DNA from 4 places in the Halomonas rhizosphaerae genome. Region 2 is predicted to be linked to each of the others. Evidence: predicted binding sites of a transcription regulator. Region 2 holds the regulator's gene; each other region holds the start of a gene.
The links. Region 2 encodes sigma-54, which starts transcription at its own class of promoters, with help from an activator protein. Its sites were predicted from a motif close to TGGCACNNNNNTTGCTNT; they were not measured.

Region 1: glnA (glutamate--ammonia ligase) is a predicted target of sigma-54. The motif match lies at 2,499-2,516, and genes of this name have one in related genera.
Region 3: QLQ86_RS00320 (ANTAR domain-containing response regulator) is a predicted target of sigma-54. The motif match lies at 3,147-3,164, and genes of this name have one in related genera.
Region 4: hmpA (NO-inducible flavohemoprotein) is a predicted target of sigma-54. The motif match lies at 1,525-1,542, and genes of this name have one in related genera.

The regions. Positions count from the first base shown of each region.
Region 1 covers NZ_JASCQQ010000005.1:51,326-56,717, forward strand. Annotated here, with positions in the region: gene typA (translational GTPase TypA) at 1-1,422, opposite strand, end outside; gene QLQ86_RS01710 (glycosyltransferase family A protein) at 1,557-2,096, opposite strand; gene glnA (glutamate--ammonia ligase) at 2,655-4,061, shown strand; gene QLQ86_RS01720 (DUF4124 domain-containing protein) at 4,243-4,839, shown strand; gene QLQ86_RS01725 (hypothetical protein) at 4,954-5,088, shown strand; gene glnL (nitrogen regulation protein NR(II)) at 5,314-5,392, shown strand, end outside.
Region 2 covers NZ_JASCQQ010000032.1:10,170-15,561, forward strand. Annotated here, with positions in the region: gene QLQ86_RS14685 (KpsF/GutQ family sugar-phosphate isomerase) at 1-521, shown strand, start outside; gene QLQ86_RS14690 (KdsC family phosphatase) at 565-1,122, shown strand; gene lptC (LPS export ABC transporter periplasmic protein LptC) at 1,126-1,710, shown strand; gene lptA (lipopolysaccharide transport periplasmic protein LptA) at 1,707-2,237, shown strand; gene lptB (LPS export ABC transporter ATP-binding protein) at 2,237-2,962, shown strand; gene QLQ86_RS14710 (RNA polymerase factor sigma-54) at 3,105-4,526, shown strand; gene hpf (ribosome hibernation-promoting factor, HPF/YfiA family) at 4,698-5,006, shown strand; gene ptsN (PTS IIA-like nitrogen regulatory protein PtsN) at 5,014-5,392, shown strand, end outside.
Region 3 covers NZ_JASCQQ010000003.1:21,386-26,777, reverse strand. Annotated here, with positions in the region: gene QLQ86_RS00330 (NAD(P)/FAD-dependent oxidoreductase) at 1-1,107, opposite strand, end outside; gene QLQ86_RS00325 (CmpA/NrtA family ABC transporter substrate-binding protein) at 1,344-2,372, opposite strand; gene QLQ86_RS00320 (ANTAR domain-containing response regulator) at 2,384-2,983, opposite strand; gene QLQ86_RS00315 (nitrate reductase) at 3,392-5,392, shown strand, end outside.
Region 4 covers NZ_JASCQQ010000034.1:81,181-86,572, reverse strand. Annotated here, with positions in the region: gene norR (nitric oxide reductase transcriptional regulator NorR) at 1-1,372, opposite strand, end outside; gene hmpA (NO-inducible flavohemoprotein) at 1,588-2,757, shown strand; gene QLQ86_RS15850 (ABC transporter ATP-binding protein) at 2,931-3,710, shown strand; gene QLQ86_RS15845 (ABC transporter substrate-binding protein) at 3,707-4,690, shown strand; gene QLQ86_RS15840 (ABC transporter permease) at 4,694-5,392, shown strand, end outside.

The DNA.
Region 1 (5,392 bases), on a different contig from region 2:
GAAGCGACTGGTGAGGATGCCGGTACCTGAGGTCAGGGTCAGGAACTGGCCACGGAAGCCGATCAGCCCGCGGGCGGGGATCATGAAGTCCAGGCGCACGCGGCCCTTGCCGTCCGGGTTCATGTTGATCAGCTCGCCCTTGCGATAGCCGAGCTCCTCCATGATGGCGCCCTGGTGCTGCTCCTCGCAGTCGATGATCACTTCCTCGTAGGGCTCCTGCTTCTCCCCGTCGATCTCGCGGATGATCACCTCGGGGCGGCCCACGGCGAGTTCGAAACCCTCGCGGCGCATGGTCTCGATCAGTACCGAAAGGTGCAGCTCGCCGCGGCCGGAGACCTTGAACTTCTCCGGGGTCTCGCCCTGCTCGACGCGCAGCGCCACGTTGTGGATCAGCTCCTGTTCGAGCCGGTCCTTGATGTTGCGGCTGGTGACGAACTTGCCGTCCTTGCCGGCGAAGGGCGAGTCGTTGACCTGGAAGCTCATGGAGACGGTGGGCTCGTCCACGGAGAGCGGCGGCAGCGCCTCGACGGCGGCCGGGTCGCACAGGGTGTCGGAGATCGCCAGGTTGTCGATGCCGGTGATGCAGACGATGTCGCCGGCGGTGGCCTCGTCGGTCTGCACGCGCTCCAGGCCCATGTGGGTCATCACCTGGCCGATCTTGCCCTTGCGGGTGTTGCCTTCCTTGGTGATGACGGTGACCTGCTGGTTGGGCTTCACCGCGCCGCGCTTGATGCGGCCCAGGCCGATGACGCCGACATAGCTGTTGTAGTCCAGCGCGGAGATCTGCATCTGGAAGGGGCCGTCGAGCTCGACCTTGGGCGGCTCGACGATGTCGACGATGGACTGGAACATGGGGGTCATGTCCTCGGCCAGCTCATCGGGGTCCGGCCCGGCGATGCCGTTGAGTGCCGAGCAGTAGATGATCGGGAAGTCGAGCTGGTCGTCGCTGGCGCCGAGGTTGTCGAACAGGTCGAAGATCTGGTCGATGACCCAGTCCGGACGGGCGCCGGGGCGGTCGATCTTGTTGACCACCACGATGGGCTTGAGGCCCTGGTCGAAGGCCTTCTGGGTGACGAAGCGGGTCTGCGGCATGGGGCCGTCGACCGCGTCCACCAGCAGCAGCACGGAGTCGACCATGGACATGACGCGCTCGACCTCGCCGCCGAAGTCGGCGTGTCCGGGCGTGTCGACGATGTTGATGTGGTAGTACTGGCCGTCGGGGGCCTGCCAGCGGATCGCCGTGTTCTTGGCCAGGATGGTGATGCCGCGTTCCTTTTCCTGGTCATTGGAGTCCATGATGCGCTCCTGCCCCTCGGCCTTGCGGTCGAGAGTGCCGGACTGGCTGAGCAGTTTGTCGACCAGGGTGGTCTTGCCGTGGTCGACGTGAGCGATGATGGCGATGTTGCGAAGGTTATCGATCACGACGGGATCCTGCTGACAAAATTGGGGGCGCATTATAGGGGCAGGGCGATGACGGCTACCAGCGTTGTCGCCGTGAATCTTGCGGGGCCACGGGATATCAGTGGCTTGGGAGGCTTCGCCGAGCCGTCTGCGGTTCAGGCTATGGCGGCGGTGATCCTGGCCTGGCAGGCATGCAGGCGCTCGATCAGGTCGGGAAGGGCCTCGGCGTCGAGTGCCGGGTCGCAGCCGCCGATGCGCTCGAACCAGGCCCGCGAGACGCAGAGGGTGTCCGCGGGCGTCTGGTGGCGCAGGCGTTGCCAGAGCTGCCTCAGCCGGCTGGGACTCGAGGTGGTCAATACCACGGCATCCCGGCTGTGTTTCTCGATGTCCACCAGTGCCTTCACGAGCCAGCCGGCGGGAATGGCGCGCCCCCGGGGCAGGAACAGCAGTGCCTGCCCCTGGCTATGGGCCACGGCCGTGTTGAGGCGATCCCCCAACGGGGTCCCCTCGGTGGTCACGATGCGTGCGTCATGCCCGCTCGCCAGGCGCAGCAGTCGCGGGTCATCGGTGTCGTCGGCCAACACCACTTCCATGCGCAGGTCGTGCCGCTGGCGGAGTGGCTTCAGGGCTGCCAGGCGTCGGGGCAGACCGGCACCCGCGGAGCGGGCATCGAGGAGGATGCTGCAGACGATCATTCTCGTGCCGGCTCCAGTGGTGGGTCGTGCGCAAGTCGGGCTGACATGGCGCCATCTCCGGAACCCGCGCCTTCCCCGGCCGGCGCCACCATGTAAATGAGTGTAGTTTTTGGTTGTGAAGCGTATCAATGAGGCGCCGGACTGATATTTCTGTGCACAATCCATGACGTCCCGGCCGTCCCGGGCATGAGGCGCGCCATCAACGGGCAAGAATGCCGCGGAATGTTCCAATATGGTGCGCAAGGGCGTCTTGACGCACCTGCGTGGTGCAATGAGATGCGCGAGATCCCGAATTCCCGCATCGGCCTGCTGATGCTGGTGCAGGGAGTGTCCGGAGTCGAGGTGCTAAAGTCGCTTTAAATCATATGGATACGAAACGGCTGAAATGAAACGGTGCAAGATTGGCACGTTGCCTGCATTGTTCCGGGCAGTGCCATGTTCGTGCATGGCAGTCGTGGGCAGCGCTGCCGCGGCATGCTACAACACGTGCTGGGATCGCCAGCGCCAATGAATTACCTAAGCCCAACCTTTCGAGCCTAGCTCACAGTGGAGGACACCATGTCTGCCAAGACTCTCGCCCTGATTGAAGAACACGACGTGAAGTGGGTCGACCTGCGCTTCACCGACACCCGCGGCAAGGAGCAGCACGTCACCATCCCGGCCCGTGACGTCGACGAGGAATTTTTCGAGAACGGCCAGATGTTCGACGGTTCCTCCATCTCCGGCTGGAAGGGCATCAACGAGTCGGACATGATCCTGCGCCCCGAAGATGGCACCGCCTTCCTCGACCCCTTCACCGAGGACGCCACCCTGGTGCTGCGCTGCGACATCATCGAGCCGGCCACCATGCAGGGCTACGAGCGTGACCCGCGCTCCATCGCCAAGCGCGCCGAGGCCTACCTGCAGTCCTCCGGCCTGGGCGATACCGCCTTCTTCGGGCCGGAGCCCGAGTTCTTCATCTTCGACGAGGTGCACTGGAAGTCCGACATCGAAGGCTCCATGTACAAGATCTCCTCCGAGGAGGGGGCCTGGTCCACCGACCGTCCGGTAGAAGGCGGCAACCTGGCCCACCGTCCGCGGGTCAAGGGCGGCTACTTCCCGGTCCCGCCGGTGGACAGCTTCCACGACATCCGCGGTGCCATGTGCAACACCCTGGAAGCCATCGGCCAGTCCGTCGAGGTGCACCACCACGAGGTGGCCAACGCCGGCCAGAACGAGATCGGCGTGAAGTTCAACACCCTCGTGAAGAAGGCCGACGAGGTCCAGGAGATGAAGTACGTGATCCACAACGTGGCTCACGCCTACGGCAAGACGGCCACCTTCATGCCCAAGCCGCTGGTCGGCGACAACGGCAGCGGCATGCACGTCCACCAGTCCTTCTGGAAGGACGGCGTCAACCAGTTCGCCGGCGACGAGTACGCGGGCCTCTCCGAGATGGCGCTCTACTACATCGGCGGCATCATCAAGCACGCCCGGGCCCTGAACGCCTTCACCAACGCCTCCACCAACTCCTACAAGCGCCTGGTGCCGGGCTTCGAGGCGCCGGTGATGCTGGCCTACAGCGCCCGCAACCGCTCTGCCTCCCTGCGCATCCCTTACACCGCGAGCCCCAAGGGCAAGCGCGTCGAGACCCGCTTCCCGGACCCGACCGCCAATCCCTACCTGGCCTTCGCGGCGATGCTGATGGCCGGCATCGACGGCATCAAGAACAAGATCCACCCCGGCGATCCCATGGACAAGAACCTCTACGACCTGCCGCCGGAAGAGGGCAAGGCCGTGCCGACCGTGGCTCACAGCCTCGACCAGGCCCTGGAGGCGCTGGATGCCGATCGCGGCTTCCTCACCGAGGGCGGCGTGTTCACCGACGAGATGATCGATGCCTACATCGAGCTGCTCAGCGAGGACGTGGAGCGCATCCGCATGACCACGCACCCGATCGAGTTCGACATGTACTACAGCTGCTGATCGCGGGCGGCCGGCCACCCGGGCCTGCCGGTCCGGCGTGGCTCGCCGTCACGCGCGTTGAGCGAAAGAAGGGGTTCCGCCATGGCGGAACCCCTTTCTTTCATACACTATCCAAGAAAGGGATGATGCAGTCTCTCATGGCCGTTGCCGTCGGGCGGCGGCGACGACGCAGGGGGTAGGCATGAACAAGGCACTCGTGATCCTGGCGCTGGGGCTCTCGGTCAGCCTCGCGGCTCAGGCCCAGACTATCTATCGCACCACCGACGCCCAGGGCAACGCGGTGTTCACCGACAACCCGGAACGTGGCGGCGAGGAGGTCGACCTCAAGCCACTCACCGTGGTGCCCGGCCGTGGCGAGGTCCGCGAGGCGGAGTCGCCGGCCGTGATCGATGGTGGTGGCGGCGAGAGTGAAGGTGGGGCCTCTGCCGGCCCGGGGCAACCCTTCATGCCCTACGACAGCTTCGGCATCCGCTCGCCGAGTCAGGAGGAGACGCTGCCGACCGGAGCCGCCGGCAACGTCCAGGTGATCCTGGGCATCGAGCCGGACCTGCGTGAGGACCATCGGGTGCGCCTGCTGGTGGACGGCCGGGTCAGCCAGTCGGCGATGCACACCGATACCTTCATGCTCAACAACCTGGAGCGCGGGGAACACGTGCTGCAGGCCGAGCTGCTGGATGCCAGCGGTGCGGTGCGCCACCGCACGTCGCCGGTGACCCTCTACGTGCAGCGGGCCAGCGTCAACCTGCCCCAGAACCCCAACAATCCGGGCAGCAATTAGCTTCCCCTTCGCCGGCCACATCGGCCGCTGTGTCCGGACGGTACCCACAGGCCCTGTCGCGAGCCCCCGCCCCGCGACGCGGGTCGCGGCGATGCCTTCGGTCATGCCGACCGGGTGAGCGAGGGCCGCGCCTTCGAGCACCTGGAGCGGTTGCGCGACGACGATATCCCGCGCGACCCCGATGGCGAACGCAAGGCATACCCGCCCCATCGTCATCCTTCCCGCGCCTTCCCGCCCGAGGAGCGTTGACCCTCCCGTTCGCTGTCCGGCCCTGCTGCACGACGATGGGCGCTCGGCGACGCTGTGCACTAAAATGGTGCGCAATGCGGGTGCGACCCTGCCCCGATAAGGCGCCATGCCGTGCCCCATGGGGTGGCGCGCTTCTTGCAAAGAGCTTCTTACAAAAGCTTCTTGCATTAGCTGCTGAAAGCGCCTCCCGAAGGGGGGCACCATCGGACCTGGCAGGACCTCCCCATGTACCAACGCTTGATGGAACACCTCACCACGTCGGTGCTGCTGCTCGATGGCGAGCTGCGACTGCGCTGGATGAATC
Region 2 (5,392 bases):
ACCTGGCCCCGACCTCGTCCACCACCGCCGCCCTGGCGCTCGGCGACGCCCTGGCCGTGGCGCTGCTCGAGTCGCGCGGCTTCACCGCCGAGGAGTTCGCCCTCTCCCATCCCGGCGGCAGCCTCGGCAAGCGCCTGCTGCTGCGGGTCGCCGACCTGATGCACGAGGGGCCCCGGCTGCCCAGCATCGCCCTGGGCAGCCCGCTGCGAGATGCCCTGCTGGAGATCACCCGCCAGGGGCTGGGCTTCACCTGCGTGGTCGACGCCGACGGTCGCCTGGCCGGGGTCTACACCGACGGCGACCTGCGCCGTACCCTCGACCAGCACAGCGACCTCTCCGGCCTGCTCGTCGACGATGTCATGACCCGCCCCGGCAAGCGGGTCGCCCCCGACACCCTGGCCGCCGAGGCGGTGCGCATCATGGAGGACAACCGCATCTCGGCGCTGGCCGTGGTCGATGCCGACGGCCACCCGGTCGGCGCCCTGCACATGCATGACCTGCTCGCCAGCGGCGTCATCTGACGCCCTGTACGCCCACCTCGCCCCCCCGACTGCTGGAGACACCATGAGCCTCGATTCCCCCCTGCTCGACAGCCAACTCGTCGATCGCCTGCGCCGCGTCCGCCTGCTCGCCCTGGACGTGGACGGCGTGCTCACCGACGGTCGCCTCTACTTCCAGGCCGATGGCGTCGAGATCAAGGCCTTCCACACCCACGATGGCCATGGCATCAAGCTGGCGCAACGGGCCGGCATCGTGGTGGCCTTCATCACCGGACGCGATTCGCCGATGGTCAGCCGGCGCGCCGCCGCGCTGGGCGTCAAGCATGTCTTCCAGGGAGCCGAGAAGAAGCTCACCGTGCTGCGCGAGCTCTGTAGCCGCCTGGGCCTGGAGCTCGAGCAGGTCGCCTACTGCGGTGACGACATGCCCGACGTGGCGCCCATCCGGCGCGCCGGGGTCGGCATCAGCGTGCCCGGCGCGCCGGCCTATATCCGCAAGCATGCCGACTGGGTCACCGAGTCTGAGGGCGGCCATGGCGCCGTGCGCGAGATCTGCGACACCCTGCTCCAGGCCCAGGGCCACTGGGATGCGGTGCTCGACACCTACCTGCACGGCACGACCTGAGCCATGCGCCTGCCGCGCCCCGGCTTTCGCACCGGCCTGTTCCTGCTGCTGCTCGCCCTGGGCGGCGGACTGGCACTGCTCGACCTGCGCGATGCCCCGCTCCCCGGCCCCGTGCCGGGGGACGAGGCCGGCGAGCCGGACTACTACCTGGAGGACGCCCGGCTGACCCGTTTCGATGCCCGGGGACACCCCCACCAGCGGCTCGACACGCCGCGCCTGACCCACACCCCGCATGACGACGTCACTCGCCTGGAGCGGCCACGAGGACGCCTGCTGGACGACTCGGGTCGTGTCTGGCTGGCCAGTGGCGACCGCGGCACCCTGGGCGCCGGCGGCAACCCGCTGACCCTCTCCGGCGACGCGCGCCTCCTGGCCCCCGCCGAGCGCTGGCAGCTCGACACCGAGGTGCTCCACTTCGACGCCGACAGCGGCCATGCCTGGAGCGACACCCCGGCCCTGCTGCGCCAGCCACCCCAGCGGATGCGTGGCGAGCGCTTCGACGCCTGGATCCATGACAACCGTGCCCGGCTGACCGACAATGTGCGCGGCCACCATCCACCCGACACCCGCGAGGACCCCGAGTCATGACGCGTCCCCCCTTCGCCCCCCTGCTGACCCTCGGCGTCATCGGCCTGCTGCTGGGCAGTACCCCGGCCCTGGCCCTGGAGGGCGATGCCAGTGCCCCGATCGAGGTGGAGGCCGACCGCCTCGACCTCGACGACCGTGCCGGCACCGCCGTCTACACCGGCGACGTGGACATCCGCCAGGGCAGCATGCAGCTGACCGGCGCCCGGGTGGAGATCCAGCGCAACGACCAGGGCCAGCTCACCCGCGCCACCGCCACCGGCGAACGCGCCTACATCGAGCAACAGCCCGCCCCGGACGAGCCCCTGGTCCGCGGCTGGGGGCGCACCATCATCTACCACGTCGCCGAGCGGCGGATCGAGCTGATCGACCGGGCCGAGCTGCACCAGGGCAGCGACACCTTCGACGGCGGCTACCTGGAATACTTCCTCGACCGTCGGGTGGTCCAGGCCCGCTCGGATGCCGAGGGCGTCGATGACCGCCAGCGCGTGCGCATGACGCTGGAACCCGAGCAGCAGGACGGCCAGTGATGAAGACCCTGAGCGCCCTCCACCTGGCCAAGAGCTACAAGCGCCGCCGGGTGGTGCAAGACATCAGCCTCTCCATCGAGCAGGGCCGGATCGTCGGGCTGCTCGGCCCCAACGGCGCCGGCAAGACCACCTCGTTCTACATGATCGTCGGACTGGTGCGCGCCGACGCCGGGGAAGTCCATATCGACGACCTCGACCTCTCCACGGCGGCCATGCACGAGCGGGCACGGGCCGGCATCGGCTACCTGCCCCAGGAGGCCTCGATCTTCCGCAAGCTGTCGGTCGCCGACAACATCATGGCGATCCTCGAGACCCGCAAGGACCTCGACCGCGCCGGGCGCCGGGCCCGGCTCGAGCAGCTGCTCGAGGACTTCCACGTGACGCATATCCGCGACAACCTCGGGATGAGCCTCTCCGGGGGGGAGCGCCGGAGGGTCGAGATCGCCAGGGCCTTGGCAACGGAACCCGCCTTCATCCTGCTCGACGAGCCCTTCGCCGGGGTCGACCCCATCTCGGTGGGCGAGATCAAGGGCATCATCCGCCAGCTCAAGGCCCGCGACATCGGCGTACTGATCACCGACCACAACGTCCGGGAGACCCTCGACATCTGCGACACCGCCTACATCGTCGGCGATGGGCGCATCATCGCCGAGGGCGATGCCGAGGCGATCCTCGCCAACCAGCGGGTCCGCGAGGTCTACCTGGGCGAGGACTTTCGTCTCTGACCGCAATCAACTGATATGCTTGTCGTTATTCCGCGACGGCATGAAGATTGCGGATGGCACGATTGTTGCAGATTTTGTGCTTGCAAGCCTCCCGACCAGCGGCTAGGGTTGGGGTTTTCGGCGAGTCGAGGGCACTCCTCTCATGGCCATGAAGGCGTCCCTGCAGCTGCGCGTCGGCACCCAGCTGACCATGACCCCCCAACTGCAGCAGGCCATCGCGCTGCTGCAGCTCTCGACCCTGGACCTGCGCCAGGAGATCCAGCAAGCACTGGAGTCCAACCCCATGCTGGAGGTCGAGGATGACTTCGGCGAGCAGGCGGTGAGCGAAGCGCCCGACGAGGAGTGGGCCAGCGAGATCCCCGACGAGCTCAGCACCGACAGCGACTGGTCCGACACCTACCAGGACCTCGGCACCGCGCCCGCCGGCGGCAGTGGCGAGGGCCCGGACTTCGAGCGCCAGGCCTCGGGCCAGAGCCTCCAGGGGCACCTGGCCTGGCAGCTGGCCATGACCGACCTTGACGCACGCCAGCAACGCATCGCCGAGAGCCTGATCGACGGCGTCAACGGCGACGGCTACCTGACCCAGCCCCTGGAGGAGATCCGCGACGGCCTCCGAGCGCAGGGCCTCGAGGGCCTCAAGACCCGCGAGGTCGAGCAGGTGCTGTTGCGCCTGCAGCAGTTCGAGCCCACGGGGGTCTTCGCCCGGGACCTGCGCGAGTGCCTGATGCTGCAGCTGGCCACCCTGCCCGACGACACCCCGCTGTTGCCGCAGGCCCGCCGCCTGGTCCGCCAGTTCCTCGAGGCGCTCGCCGGCGACGACCGCCGCCTGCTCAAGCGACGGCTCGGCCTCGACGACGACGCCCTGGACACGGTGATCGAGCTGGTGCGTTCGCTGGACCCGCGCCCCGGCAGCGGCTTCACCGACAGTGACGGCGCCTATGTCATCCCCGACCTCATCGCCCGCCACACCCGCGATGGCTGGCAGGTGGAACTCAACCCGGAGGCGATGCCGCGGCTGCGCATCCAGCCCGACTATGCCGCCCTGATACGACGGGCGGACAAGAGCGAGGACAACCAGTTCCTCAAGGACCACCTGCAGGAGGCGCGCTGGCTGATGAAGAGCCTGTCCAGCCGCAACGACACCCTGCTGCGGGTGGGCCGCGAGATCATGGTGCGCCAGCTCGACTTCCTGGAGCACGGCGAGGAGGCGATGAAACCGCTGATCCTGGCCGACATCGCCCAGGTCGTGGAGATGCACGAGTCGACCATCTCGCGGGTCACCACCCAGAAGTTCATCCACACGCCGCGCGGGATGTTCGAGCTCAAGTACTTCTTCTCCAGCCAGGTGGGGGGCAGCGGCGAGGGCGACGCCCACTCCAGCACCGCCATCCGGGCACGCATCCGCAAGCTGATCCAGGACGAGCCCCCTCGCAAGCCCCTCTCCGACAGCAAGTTGGTCACCCTGCTCGATGAGGCCGGCATCAGCGTCGCGCGACGCACCGTCGCGAAGTACCGCGAAGCGATGGGCATCCCCTCCTCCAGCGAACGCAAGCGGCTGCGTTGAAGGCCTCTCGCTGGCGCTCCCGCGGCCCCCGGACTTCTTCCTCCCACACGGACGCAAGCGGTTGAAATGACGCCGGTCATGCGCCTCTCGAATCCCCTCGTCCGAGGGGGTATGCAGGACAGCAAAAAGGGTTACAATCGACCCATAACCCGACAGAGCAAGGAGCGTGTCATGCAAGTCAACATCACCGGCCATCATGTGGAACTGACCGACGCCCTGCGTGACTATGTGCAAGAAAAGCTCGCCCGCGTGGAGCGCCACTACGACAACATCACCAACGTGCAGGTCACCCTCTCCGTGGAGAAGGAGCGCCAGCAGGCGGCCTGCACCCTGCATGCTGCCGGTGCCGATCTCCATGCCGAGGCCATGGAGAACGACATGTATGCCGCCATAGATGCCCTGGCCGACAAGCTCGACCGCCAGCTGGTCAAGCACAAGGAAAAGGCCCAGGCCCGCGCCCAGGGCGCTGGCGCCCGCTGATTTCGTCATGACACTGGACGCCATCCTGCCCCCCGAGCGCACCCTCTTCGATGTGCCGGGGGGGAGCAAGAAACGGGTGCTGGAGTTCTTCAGCACCTTCATCGCCCAGAACACCCCGAGTCTCGACAGTCAGGAGGTCTTCAGCCGTCTGATCGGGCGCGAGCGACTGGGCAGTACCGGTATCGGCAACGGGGTCGCCATTCCCCATGCCCGCAACCCTCACTGCAAGGCCCCCATCGCCGGTTTCCTCAAGCTGGCGGAGCCGGTGGACTTCGACGCCATCGACGGCGAGCCGGTCGACCTGGTGTTCGTGCTGCTGGTGCCGGAGGAAGCCGACGAGGCTCATCTGGCCCTGCTCGGCCAGGTCGCCGGGGTGATGAACGATG
Region 3 (5,392 bases), on a different contig from region 2:
GCCCTGCACGGGGTCGTGGTAGGCGAGCACCTCGTGGCCGGCGTCAGGATCGATGGGGCCGAAGGCAAACAGCGAGATGCCGCCGATCTTGAGCCTGGTGGCGCTGGGCCTTTCCTCGTAGCGGGCCCCCTCGGCGGGATTGGCCCCCAGCTGCTCGGCGAGCACCTCGACCTGGCGCCAGATCGGCTCCACCAGCCCGTAGGTGGTGCCCTCGAACTGGCAGCACTCGCCCAGGGCGTGGATCGCCGAGTCGCTGGTGGTGAGATGGCCATCCACCTCGATGGCGCGCTGCGTGGCGAGGCCAGCCTCACGGCCCAACTCGGCGTTGGGGGTTATGCCGGTGGCGATCACCACGCCGTCGGCGGCCAGACGCTTTCCGTCGGCGAGGCGCACTCCGGTTACCCGGCCGTGGTGGTCGCCCTCGATCGCTGCCAGCTGTGCGCCGGTGTGGATGGCCAGGCCGCGACGAGTGAGCTCGGCCTCCAGCAGGCCGGCGGCGGTGGCATCGAGCTGGCGATTCATGAGCTGCGCGGAGCGCTGCAGCACGCTGACCGCCAGGCTGCCCGTGCCCTGGCGGCACGCGGCCTCTCCGCGTTTGCGCAGTCCCTCCGCGGCTTCCAGGCCGAGCAGCCCCCCGCCGATCACCACGACCCGGCCGCCACGCTCGGCGACGCCTGCCAGGGCCTCGGCGTCGTCGAGGTCACGGAAGCCGTGGACGCCCGACAGCTCGATGCCGGGCACCGCCGGCATGGCCGGGCGCGAGCCGGTGGCCAGCACCAGACGCTGGTAATCGAGGGCACGACCGGCATCGGTGGTCAGCCGGCGCGCCGTGCGATCGATGGACGTGACCCGTTCGCCGAGCACCAGCTCGATGCCCTGCTCGGCGTACCACTCGGCCTTGCGCAGGATGAGGGCCTCGCGCTCCATCTCGCCGGCCAGCCAGGGCGAGAGCAGGATGCGGTTGTAGGCGGCGGTGGCCTCGTCGCCGACTACGGTGATCCGTGCCGGGCGGTCCGGTCGCTTGAGCAGGGCTTCGACCAGCCGGTGGCCGGCCATGCCGTTGCCGATGATCACCAGGTGTTCGGTCTCGGGCGGGGCTGGGTACATGATCAGGCACCTCCGGTGCGACAAAAAAAGAAGACGCCTCGGTGCTGCCCCGGCATCGGGGAGCACTGAGACGTCTTCGTCCAGGAGGGGCAATCACCGTTGATCGCCGCTATGACTCAAGGAGTAACAAGAACCCGGCCAGAAGGCCGGGTTCGTAATATTACTCTTTGTATTTCAACAAGATGGCGGTTTCTGCGTGAGGGGTGAGATCACCGCGCGCGGGCCCTGGCTGCACATCACTGGTGCAGGGCGGCATCGAAATGCACGGCGGCGTGGCACTCGTGCAGGGTGCGGACATCGAGCGAACGCCCCCTGTCGTGCAGGTGGCTGTGCAACGCCTCGGCGATCCGGCCCATGGCCTCGACGTCGGGGCGCAGGAGGTCGCCACCGTAGAGGCGCTGGCGAATGGGGCCCTTCCCCTCGGGCAGGCTGCCGAGATGGCTGACCGAGCGATCCAGGTAAGGCGGCAGCGCCAGCCAGTCTCGGGCCTGGCGACGGTGGTCTGGGGTCTCGGCGAGCCAGTCGCCGGCGTTTTTCAGCGCGCGCAGCAGGGCGCCGAGCGTGGCCGGGTAGCGTCGTGCCCAGGAGCGGGTCACGCCCAATACCTTCTCGGGGTGGTCGGGCCACAGCTGGGCGCCGCTGGCCACCAGCCGGCCGACCCCCTCGTGCTCGGCGAGGCTGCCCCAGGGTTCGCCGACGCAGAAACCGTCGATCTGCCCCTCGCGCAGGGCGGCAACCATGCGCGGCGGTGGCAGGGCGATCAGGTCGACGTCACGATCGGCGGCGAGCCCGCCCAGGGCCAGCCAATCGCGCAGCAGGAAATGCTGGCAGGAGAAGGGGTAGACCATGGCCAGGCGGGGCCGCGCCACGTGGGGATGGCGGGCCAGCCACTCGCCCAGGGCGCGGGCGCTGCCCGCCGGGTCGTCGCCCAGTGCCGCACCGCTCTGCTCACACAGCCGCGAGGAGAGCACGAGGGTGTTGCCGTTATGGCTGAGGGTGGCGGGTGCCAGGGTGTCGCAGGGGGCGCGTTCCATGCCCAGGCTCATGGCGAGCGGCAGGGGCGCGAGCATGTGAGCGCCGTCGAGCAGGCCGGCCGCGACCTTGTCGCGCAGCGTCGACCAGGCGTTCTCCCGTGACAGCGTGACCTCCAGGCCCTGCTCGGTGAAGAAGCCCTGCTCCCGGGCCACGATCAGCAGAACCGCATCGACCAGCGGGATGAAGCCGAGCGTCAGATGCTCGAGTTCCGGTGTCGTGGCAGACGACATGGTGGTGTCCCTCATGACAATGACCCCTTGTCCAGGTGCTCCAGGATATCGATGACGCTGTCGGCCACCTTGGCGATGCGCTGGCCACGGTCCATGGCGATCTTGCGCAGCATACGGTAGGCCTGCTCCTCGTCGCAGTCCTGGTGCTTCATCAAGAGTCCCTTGGCGCGCTCGATGCGCTTGCGGTCGCTGAGCTGGTTGCGCACCTTGTCGAGCTCCTGGCGCATCGATTGAAAGGCGTCGAAGCGGGCGATGGCGACCTCGATGATCGCCTTGACCCGGCCGGGGACCAGGCCGTCGACCACGTAGGCGCTGACCCCGGACTCGAGCGCCGCCTGCATGGTCTCGGGGTCGTGCTGGTCGGCGAAGAACACCACTGGACGGGGGTTCTCGCGGTTGAGTATCGCCATGCTGTCGAGGGTGTCGCGGTCGGGCGATTCCATATCGATGATCACCACGTCGGGTTGGTGACGGGCGACCATCTCGTTGAGGCTGGCCGGGCCTTGGAGCCGACAGGCCACTTCGTGACCTTCCTGGGCCAGGGCCTCCTCGACCATGGCGGCGCGCACGAGTTCGTCGTCGACCAGCAGGATCTTCAGGGGTGGGGGCATGGTGACATCGCTCGTCGTTTGGCGTCTGACCCACCTGCAAGCAAGATGCATTCCAGATTCGCCTTTTGCCGGCGGGGGAGCCGCCCTGGCGGTGCGGCGACACCCCGGGGCGTCTCATGCTGCACTGCAGTGGTGCGGGCACTTGCCCGGGTGCGTCGCGACTGGTGCAGGCGGGGCGCCAATGACGCGCTGCGAGCGTCCCGCCGGGCAGGGCAACCGATCAAGATGACGAGGGTTTTCGTGGCCTGGCACATGGCTTGCTTGGGGTAAAAGCAACAACCGGGGGTGGCCAGGTGGTCATCCCCGCGGCAGACGGCAACGACGCCCACCTGCGCCTTCCCTTCCGGGACGACGCGGTGGGCGTCTTCGTTTGGCCGCCCATTCCCGGCTAGCCTCGAGGAGGTCGACATGCAACAGGCCCGAACCACCTGCCCCTACTGTGGCGTCGGCTGTGGCGTTCTGGCCCAGGTGGACGACGAGCAGATGATCCACGTGGAGGGCGATGCCCAGCACCCGGCCAACTACGGGCGCCTGTGCGTCAAGGGCACTGCACTGCACGAGACGCTGGGAGATCACGGCCGGCTGACCCGGCCTCGGGTCGACGGCGCAGAGGTCGACTGGGACACCGCGCTGGACAGCGTGGCCACTCGCCTGGCGGCCATCCGCGAGACGCAGGGGGCGGAAGCGATCGGTGCCTATCTCTCCGGACAGCTGCTCACCGAGGACTACTACGTCGCCAACAAGCTGTTCAAGGGCTTCGTCGGCACGCCGCATCTCGACACCAACTCGCGGCTGTGCATGGCCTCGGCGGTGACCGCCCACAAGCGCGCCTTCGGCGCCGACGCCGTGCCGTGCTGCTACGAGGACCTGGAAGAGGCCGAACTGGTGGTGCTGGTGGGGTCCAACCTGGCCTGGAACCACCCGGTGCTCTACCAGCGCCTCAAGGCCGCCAAGACCCGCAACCCGCTGCTGCGCGTGGTGGTGATCGACCCCCGCGTCACCGATAGCTGCGAGATCGCCGACCTCTACCTGGGCCTGGCGCCGGGCAGCGACGGCCGGCTGTTCACTGGCCTGCTGGCCCGCATGGCCGACACCGGCAGGCTCGACCGGGTCTATCTCGACCGCCACGCCGCCGGCCTCGAGGAGGCGCTGGCCGCGGCGCGTGAGGAGGACACCACGGTGGAGGGAATCGCCGCCGACTGTGACCTCGACCCGGAACGGCTGGAGACCTTCTACTACTGGTTCACCACCCAGCTGCATGTGGTGACGCTCTTCTCCCAGGGCATCAACCAGTCCTCCAGCGGCACCGACAAGGGCAACGCCATCATCAACTGCCACCTGGCGGGCGGCAAGATCGGCCTGCCCGGCGCCGGTCCCTTCTCGATCACCGGCCAGCCCAACGCCATGGGGGGGCGCGAGGTGGGCGGGCTGGCCAACCAGCTCGCCGCCCATATGGACTACGACACGCCCGGCGCCATCGACCGTGTCACGCGATTCTGGACCACGCCGGGACTGGTGCCGAGCCTGCCCGAGGAGCCCGGCCACAAGGCGCTGGCGCTCTTCGAGGCGGTCGAGCGTGGCGAGGTGCAGGCGGTGTGGATCATGGGCACCAACCCGGCGGTGAGCCTGCCCGATAGCAACCGCGTGCGCCGCGCCCTCGAGCGCTGCCCGCTGGTGATCGTCTCCGAATGCGCGGCCGCCACCGACCTGCTGCCCTATGCCGATATCGTGCTGCCGGCCTCCGGCTGGTCCGAGAAGGATGGCACCGTGACCAACTCCGAACGCTGCATCTCGCGCCAGCGCGGCCTCCTGCCGCCGCCGGGAGAGGCACGCCACGACTGGTGGATACTGGTCGAGGTGGCCAGGCGGCTGGGGTTCGGCGAGGCCTTTGCCTACGCCCATCCCGCCGAGATCTTCGACGAGCACGCGCAGCTCTCGGGCTTTGAAAACGATGGGAGCCGGCTGTTCGATATCTCCACCCTGGCCGGCCTCGACCGTGCCGCCTATGACGCCCTGGCCCCCATCCAGTGGCCGGTGACGGCCGACGCCCCCCATGGCACCGCCCGGCTGTTCGAGGAGGGTCGCTTCGCCACCCCGGATGGGCGAGCCAGGCTGGTGCCGGTGCGGCCCCGCGGCCCCGCCCAGGCACTCAGCGAGGCGCGACCGCTGCGCCTCAACACCGGGCGGGTGCGCGACCAGTGGCACACCATGACGCGCACCGGCCGGGCCCCGCGGCTGATGAACCACCGCGCCGAGCCCTTCATCGAGGTGCACCCGGACGATGCCGCCTCCTATGGCATCGCGGACCAGCAGCTGGCGCGGCTCGTCGGCGCCGGCGGCGACTATCTCGGCCGGGTACGCCTCTCCCGGGCCCAGCGCCGCGGCGAGCTCTTCGTGCCCATCCACTGG
Region 4 (5,392 bases), on a different contig from region 2:
GAGCCGCTGAGGTGTCGGCCGCCACGGGGGCGTCCCCGCGCGGCAGCTGGAGATGGCCCGGGTCGATACGCAGGACCGCCGCCCGCTGGCCCGGCACGGTGAGGGCCTCCTGTTCGCCGAGGGCCCGCAGGGCGGCACGGGCCAGCACATGCTCCAGCTCGCGCACGTTGCCGGGCCAGTGCCAGCCGAGCAGGGCCGCCTGGGCCTCGGGAGCGAAGCGCAGGTTGGCCACCCCGAGGCGCACCCGGTTGTCCTCCAGGAAGTGGCCGGCCAGCAGCGGGATATCCTCGGGGCGCTCACGAAGCGGCGGCACCTCAAGCGGGAAGACGCCGAGCCGGTGATAGAGGTCCTCCCGGAAGCGCCCGGCCCCGACCTCGGCGGCCAGGTCGCGGTTGGTCACGGCGATCACCCGGACATCCACCCGCCGCGCCTGCTCGCTGCCCAGCGGCTGGATCTCCCCCTCCTGCATCACCCGCAGCAGCTTGGGCTGCAGTGCCAGCGGCAGTTCGCCCACCTCGTCGAGCATCAGGGTACCGCCATCGGCCATCTCGAAGTGTCCGCGGTGATCCTTCACCGCTCCGGAGAAGGCGCCACGCCGATGGCCGAACAGGGCGCTCTCGATCAGGCTCTCGGGCAGGGCGGCGCAATTGACCTGCACCAGGGGGCCACCACGCCGTGCGGAACGCCGGTGCAGTTCACGGGCCACTCGCTCCTTGCCCACCCCGGTCTCGCCATGCAGCAGCACGTTCATCCCGGTGGGCGCCACCAGATCAACGGCCGTCATCAGCCGTTGCATGGCAGGGCTGCTCCAGTGCTGCAGCCCGCTGCCGGAGGCCTCGCCTCCCAGCACCTCGCTGAGCCGCGAGCGGGTCTCCGCCAGGCGTTCTGCCAGGCGCAGGCAGACGGCCAGCAGCTCGGCGGCGGCCAGCAGCTCCGCCTCCTCCAGATCCCGCAGTGCCCCGGCAGACAGGGCGTCCAGGGTCAGCAGGCCAATCAGTCGCCCCTCGTCGCACAGGGCCACTCCCAGGCAGTCGTGCACCTGATTGAGGTCCTCGTCGAGCAGGCCGTCGAAGGGGTCCGGGAGGTCGCTGTCCGTCGGGAAGCGGCACACGCCGGGATGGGCGGCGATGGCGGCGAGCCGGGGGTGCTGCGCCGGCTCGAAGCGTCGTCCGCGCACCTCGTCGGGCAGGCCCAGTACGGCCACCGGCTGCAAGGCGCCGTCCTCCATCACCATCAGGGTGGCGGCATCCAGCGGATAGCGCCCCACCAGGGCCTGGAGCAGGGCATCCCACTCGCCGGCCAGGGAGGCGTCCGGCGCCCGCTCAGTCAGGCAAGCCAGCAGTTCGCGCAGGGCGCGCAGGAAGTCGGTCATGGCACTGTGTTTTCGACAATGAGGGACATAATGACAACAGAGATCGTGTCAATTTGCCACTATCTCGCTGTCTGGCGTGCCGTGCCCACGTCAGTGCTCCCTGGCGACGGAGGCCTTCATGCTGCACTGCGACATGTTGTCCGGGGACGGGGTGGCACGACTCTTGCTTACGGGGAGGGGCCAATCCAAGAATACCCCCTGACAGAAGGATTCCCATGCTGACGACAGAGCAGGAGCAGTTGATCGCGGCCACCGCCCCCGTGGTGGCCGACCATCTCGATGCCATCACCCAGCGCTTCTACCCGCTGATGTTCGAGCGCTATCCGCAAGTGAAGCCGCTCTTCAACCAGGCCCACCAGCAGGATGGCGGCCAGCCGCGGGCCCTGGCCGGTGCCGTGCTGGCCTATGTGGGGCTGCGCCAGGATCCCCAGCAGGCACGCGGCGTGCTGTCCACCGTGGTCAGCAAGCACGTCTCCCTGGGTATCCAGCCCGACCAGTATCCCATCGTCGGCGAGTGCCTGATGGCCGCCATCGGCGAGGTGCTGGGCGAGGCGGTGACCCCGGAGGTCGCCGCGGCCTGGAGCGGCCTCTACGAGGAGCTCGCCGGCCTGCTCATCGAACTGGAGGACCACCGCTACCGGGAGTTCGAGGGACGCCCCGGCGGCTGGCGCGGCACGCGCCGCTTCCGCATCGCCGACATCCGCCAGGAGAGCGCGGTGATCCGCTCCTTCGTGCTGGAACCCGAGGACGGCGGCCCGGTGGCCGACCACCAGCCGGGCCAGTTCATCGGCGTGAGGCTGACCATCGACGGCGAGCCGGTCTATCGGCACTACAGCCTCTCGGACGTGCCGAACGGCAGCCACTACCGGATCTCGGTGAAGCGCGAGCCGGAGGGGCGCGCCAGCCGTCACCTGCACGATGCCTTGGGCGTCGGCGACACCCTGGAGTTGCTGCCCCCCGCCGGCGACCTGACCCTGGAAGACGGTGACGAGCCCCTGCTGCTGGCCAGCGGCGGCGTCGGCCAGACCCCGATGCTGCCCATGGCCCGCCATGCCCTGACCCAGGGGCGCCGGGTGGTCTACCTGCACGCCGCCCTGGACGCCGAGCATCACGCCTTCCGCGATGAGGTCGCGACCCTGGCCGAGGCCCACCCGGAGCGGCTTCGGGCCGTGAGCATCCACGAGCGCGGCGACGATGCCGACCATGCTGGTCGGATCGACCGCGAGCTGCTAGCCCGCCTGGTTCCCGAAGGGGCCCGCTGCTACTTCGTGGGCCCCCAGGGCTTCATGACGGCCGTGGACCGGGCCCTCGCCGAACTGGGCGTGCCCGGCGAGCGTCGCCACTACGAGCACTTCGGCCCCTCGCGCCCCCTCGGCGCGGCCTGACATTCCTCCTCCTCTCCTACCAAGAGCGCCCCGGCACCGCCGGGGCGTTTGCTTTACTGCTTAGCCTGTTGTCTGAACACGTCGGCAAGGACGACTTCACAGATTGTGATTTTGGTTATATAATTTGTTTTTGCTATTCTATTTAATTATATATCGTCATTCCGGGAGCTCATATGCAGCTGCATTTCGAGCGCGTCGCCAAGTCTTTCGGCGATCTGCAGGTCATCGAGACCTTCGACGACACCATCGCCGACGGCGAGATCGTCGCGCTAGTGGGTCCCTCGGGTTGCGGCAAGTCGACCCTGCTGCACATGGTGGCGGGCCTCCAGCAGGCCAGCGCCGGCGAGGTGCGCGCCGACGGCCAGCCGGTGAGCCATCCGGCGCCCGAGCGCACCCTGGTGTTCCAGGAGCATGCCCTCTATCCCTGGATGACGCTGGAGGCAAATGTCGCCCTGGCCCTGGAGTTCCAGGACCAGCCGGCGCGCGAGGCCCGTAAGCAGGCCAGCGAGTGGCTGGCGCGGGTCAAGCTCGACGGCTTCGAGGGCTACTATCCCCACCAGGTCTCGGGGGGCATGCGCCAGCGCTGCGCCCTGGCCCGGGCCTTCATCGCCCGGCCCAAGGTACTGCTGCTCGACGAACCCTTCGGCGCCCTGGACGCCCTGACCCGCATGACCCTGCAGAGCGTGCTGCGAGACCTCATCGAGGAGGAGCGCCCGACGGTGGTCCTGGTCACCCATGACGTCGACGAGGCGCTCTACCTGGCCGACCGAGTGCTGGTATTCAGCCAGCGACCGGCTCGTGTCCTCGAGTCGTTCACCCTGGGGCATATCCCCAAGACCCACGACCTCACGGCCTTCGCGGACATCCGTCGCGAGGTGCTGACCCTGCTGGGCATCGACACCGACACCCCGAGCGCCGAACCGCGTCGGGTAGAGAGAGGAGAAACCGCATGATCCGTCGCCTGTTCATCCCCCTGCTGGCCCTCGGCCTGGCCGGCCCCGCGATAGCCGAAAATGAGGAGTTCCGCGTCGGCTATGTCCGCGTGATGGACGACGCCCAGGTGATGCTCGCCTACGAGGCCGGCCTCTACGCCAAGCACGGCCTCGACGCCGAGCTGATCGAGTTCAGTTCCGGCACCGACCTGATCAAGGGCATCGTTGGCGGGCAGCTCGACATCGGCGTGCTGGGCTTCTCCAACGCCTTCACCTGGGCCGGCCGCGGCGCCGACCTGAGGATCGTCGGCGGCGCCCAGCGCGGCTATCATGCCCTGCTCGCCCATGACGACGCCGGCATCGACGAGGTGGCCGACCTGGCCGGCAAGGACCTCGCCTCCCAGAAGCAGGGCAGCACCGCCGACATCGTGCTCAAGGGCGTGACCCTGGCCGAGGCGGGCCTGTCCGACGACGACCTCAACATCATGGGCGTGGCGCCCTCGGTGGCGGTTCAGTCGCTGGCGGGCGGCCGCGTCGACGCGGCCTTCCTGTTCGAGCCCTACGCCAGCATCGCCAAGCTGCAGGCCCCGGTGACCGAGATCTACGAGATCGGTGAGGTGTGGCCCTTTCCGTGCATGGTGGTGATTACCGCCGAGGAGACCCTCGAGGAACGCCGAGAGGTACTGTGGGCCGCCCTGGACGCCCAGCGCGAGGCGATAGAGATGCTCGAGAGCGACCCCGAGGAGGCCGCCGGCTACATCACTTCCTACTTCGTCAAGGAGGACGTGATCGAGACCCGCGACCAGGGCGAGATCGCCAGCGAGAAGGTGATTGCCGACGCCATCGCCACCAACGACTTCAGCGCCGAGCTCACCGAGGCGGACATCGAGCGCATGAAAGAACTGGCCGGCATCATGCACGAGCAGGGCATCCTCGAGCAGGCCGACTTCGACGTCGACGCCCTGCTGGATCTCGGCTGGCAAAAAGAGCGCGAGCTGTAAGCCATGAGCACCACCTCCTCCACCGGCGTGGCCAGCAAGAAGGCCTATGTGCTGGCCATCCTCTTCATCCTGTTCTTCTGGCAGGTGGCCGCCTGGTTCCTGCCCGACTTCCTGATGCCCGACGTCCACGTGGCACTCGGCCGGCTGTGGCAGGAACTGGGCAGCGGCGAGTTCTACCAGGGGCTCGGCAACAGCATGGGCCGGCTCGGTGCCGGCTATGGCGCCGCCCTGGTGGCCGGGGTAGTGCTCGGGCTCGTGGGGGGCACTCTCAACGCGGTGCGCAGCACCCTGAAGGCGGCCATCATCATCCTGCAGTCGATCCCCTCGATCGCCTGGGTGCCGCTGTTCCTGATCCTGATGGGTTTCGGCAACCTGCCGATCATCGTGGTGGTGGCGGTAGGCGCCTTCTTCCCCACCGCGCTCAGCGTGATGAACGCCACCGAGAGCGTCGAGCGGGTACACATCGACGCGGCGCGGGTGATGGGGGCCTCGCGCGCCCAGATGCTCAAGCGGGTCTACTTCCCGGCGGTCACCCCCGAGCTGATCACCGGCGCCCAACTCGCCTTCGGCAACGCCTGGCGGGCGCTGATCTCCGCGGAGATGATCGTCGGCTTCAGCGCCGGGCTCGGCAAGTCGCTGGCCTACTCCGGCGAGATCGCCGACATGACCGGGGTGATGACCAACATCCTGGTCATCGCCGTA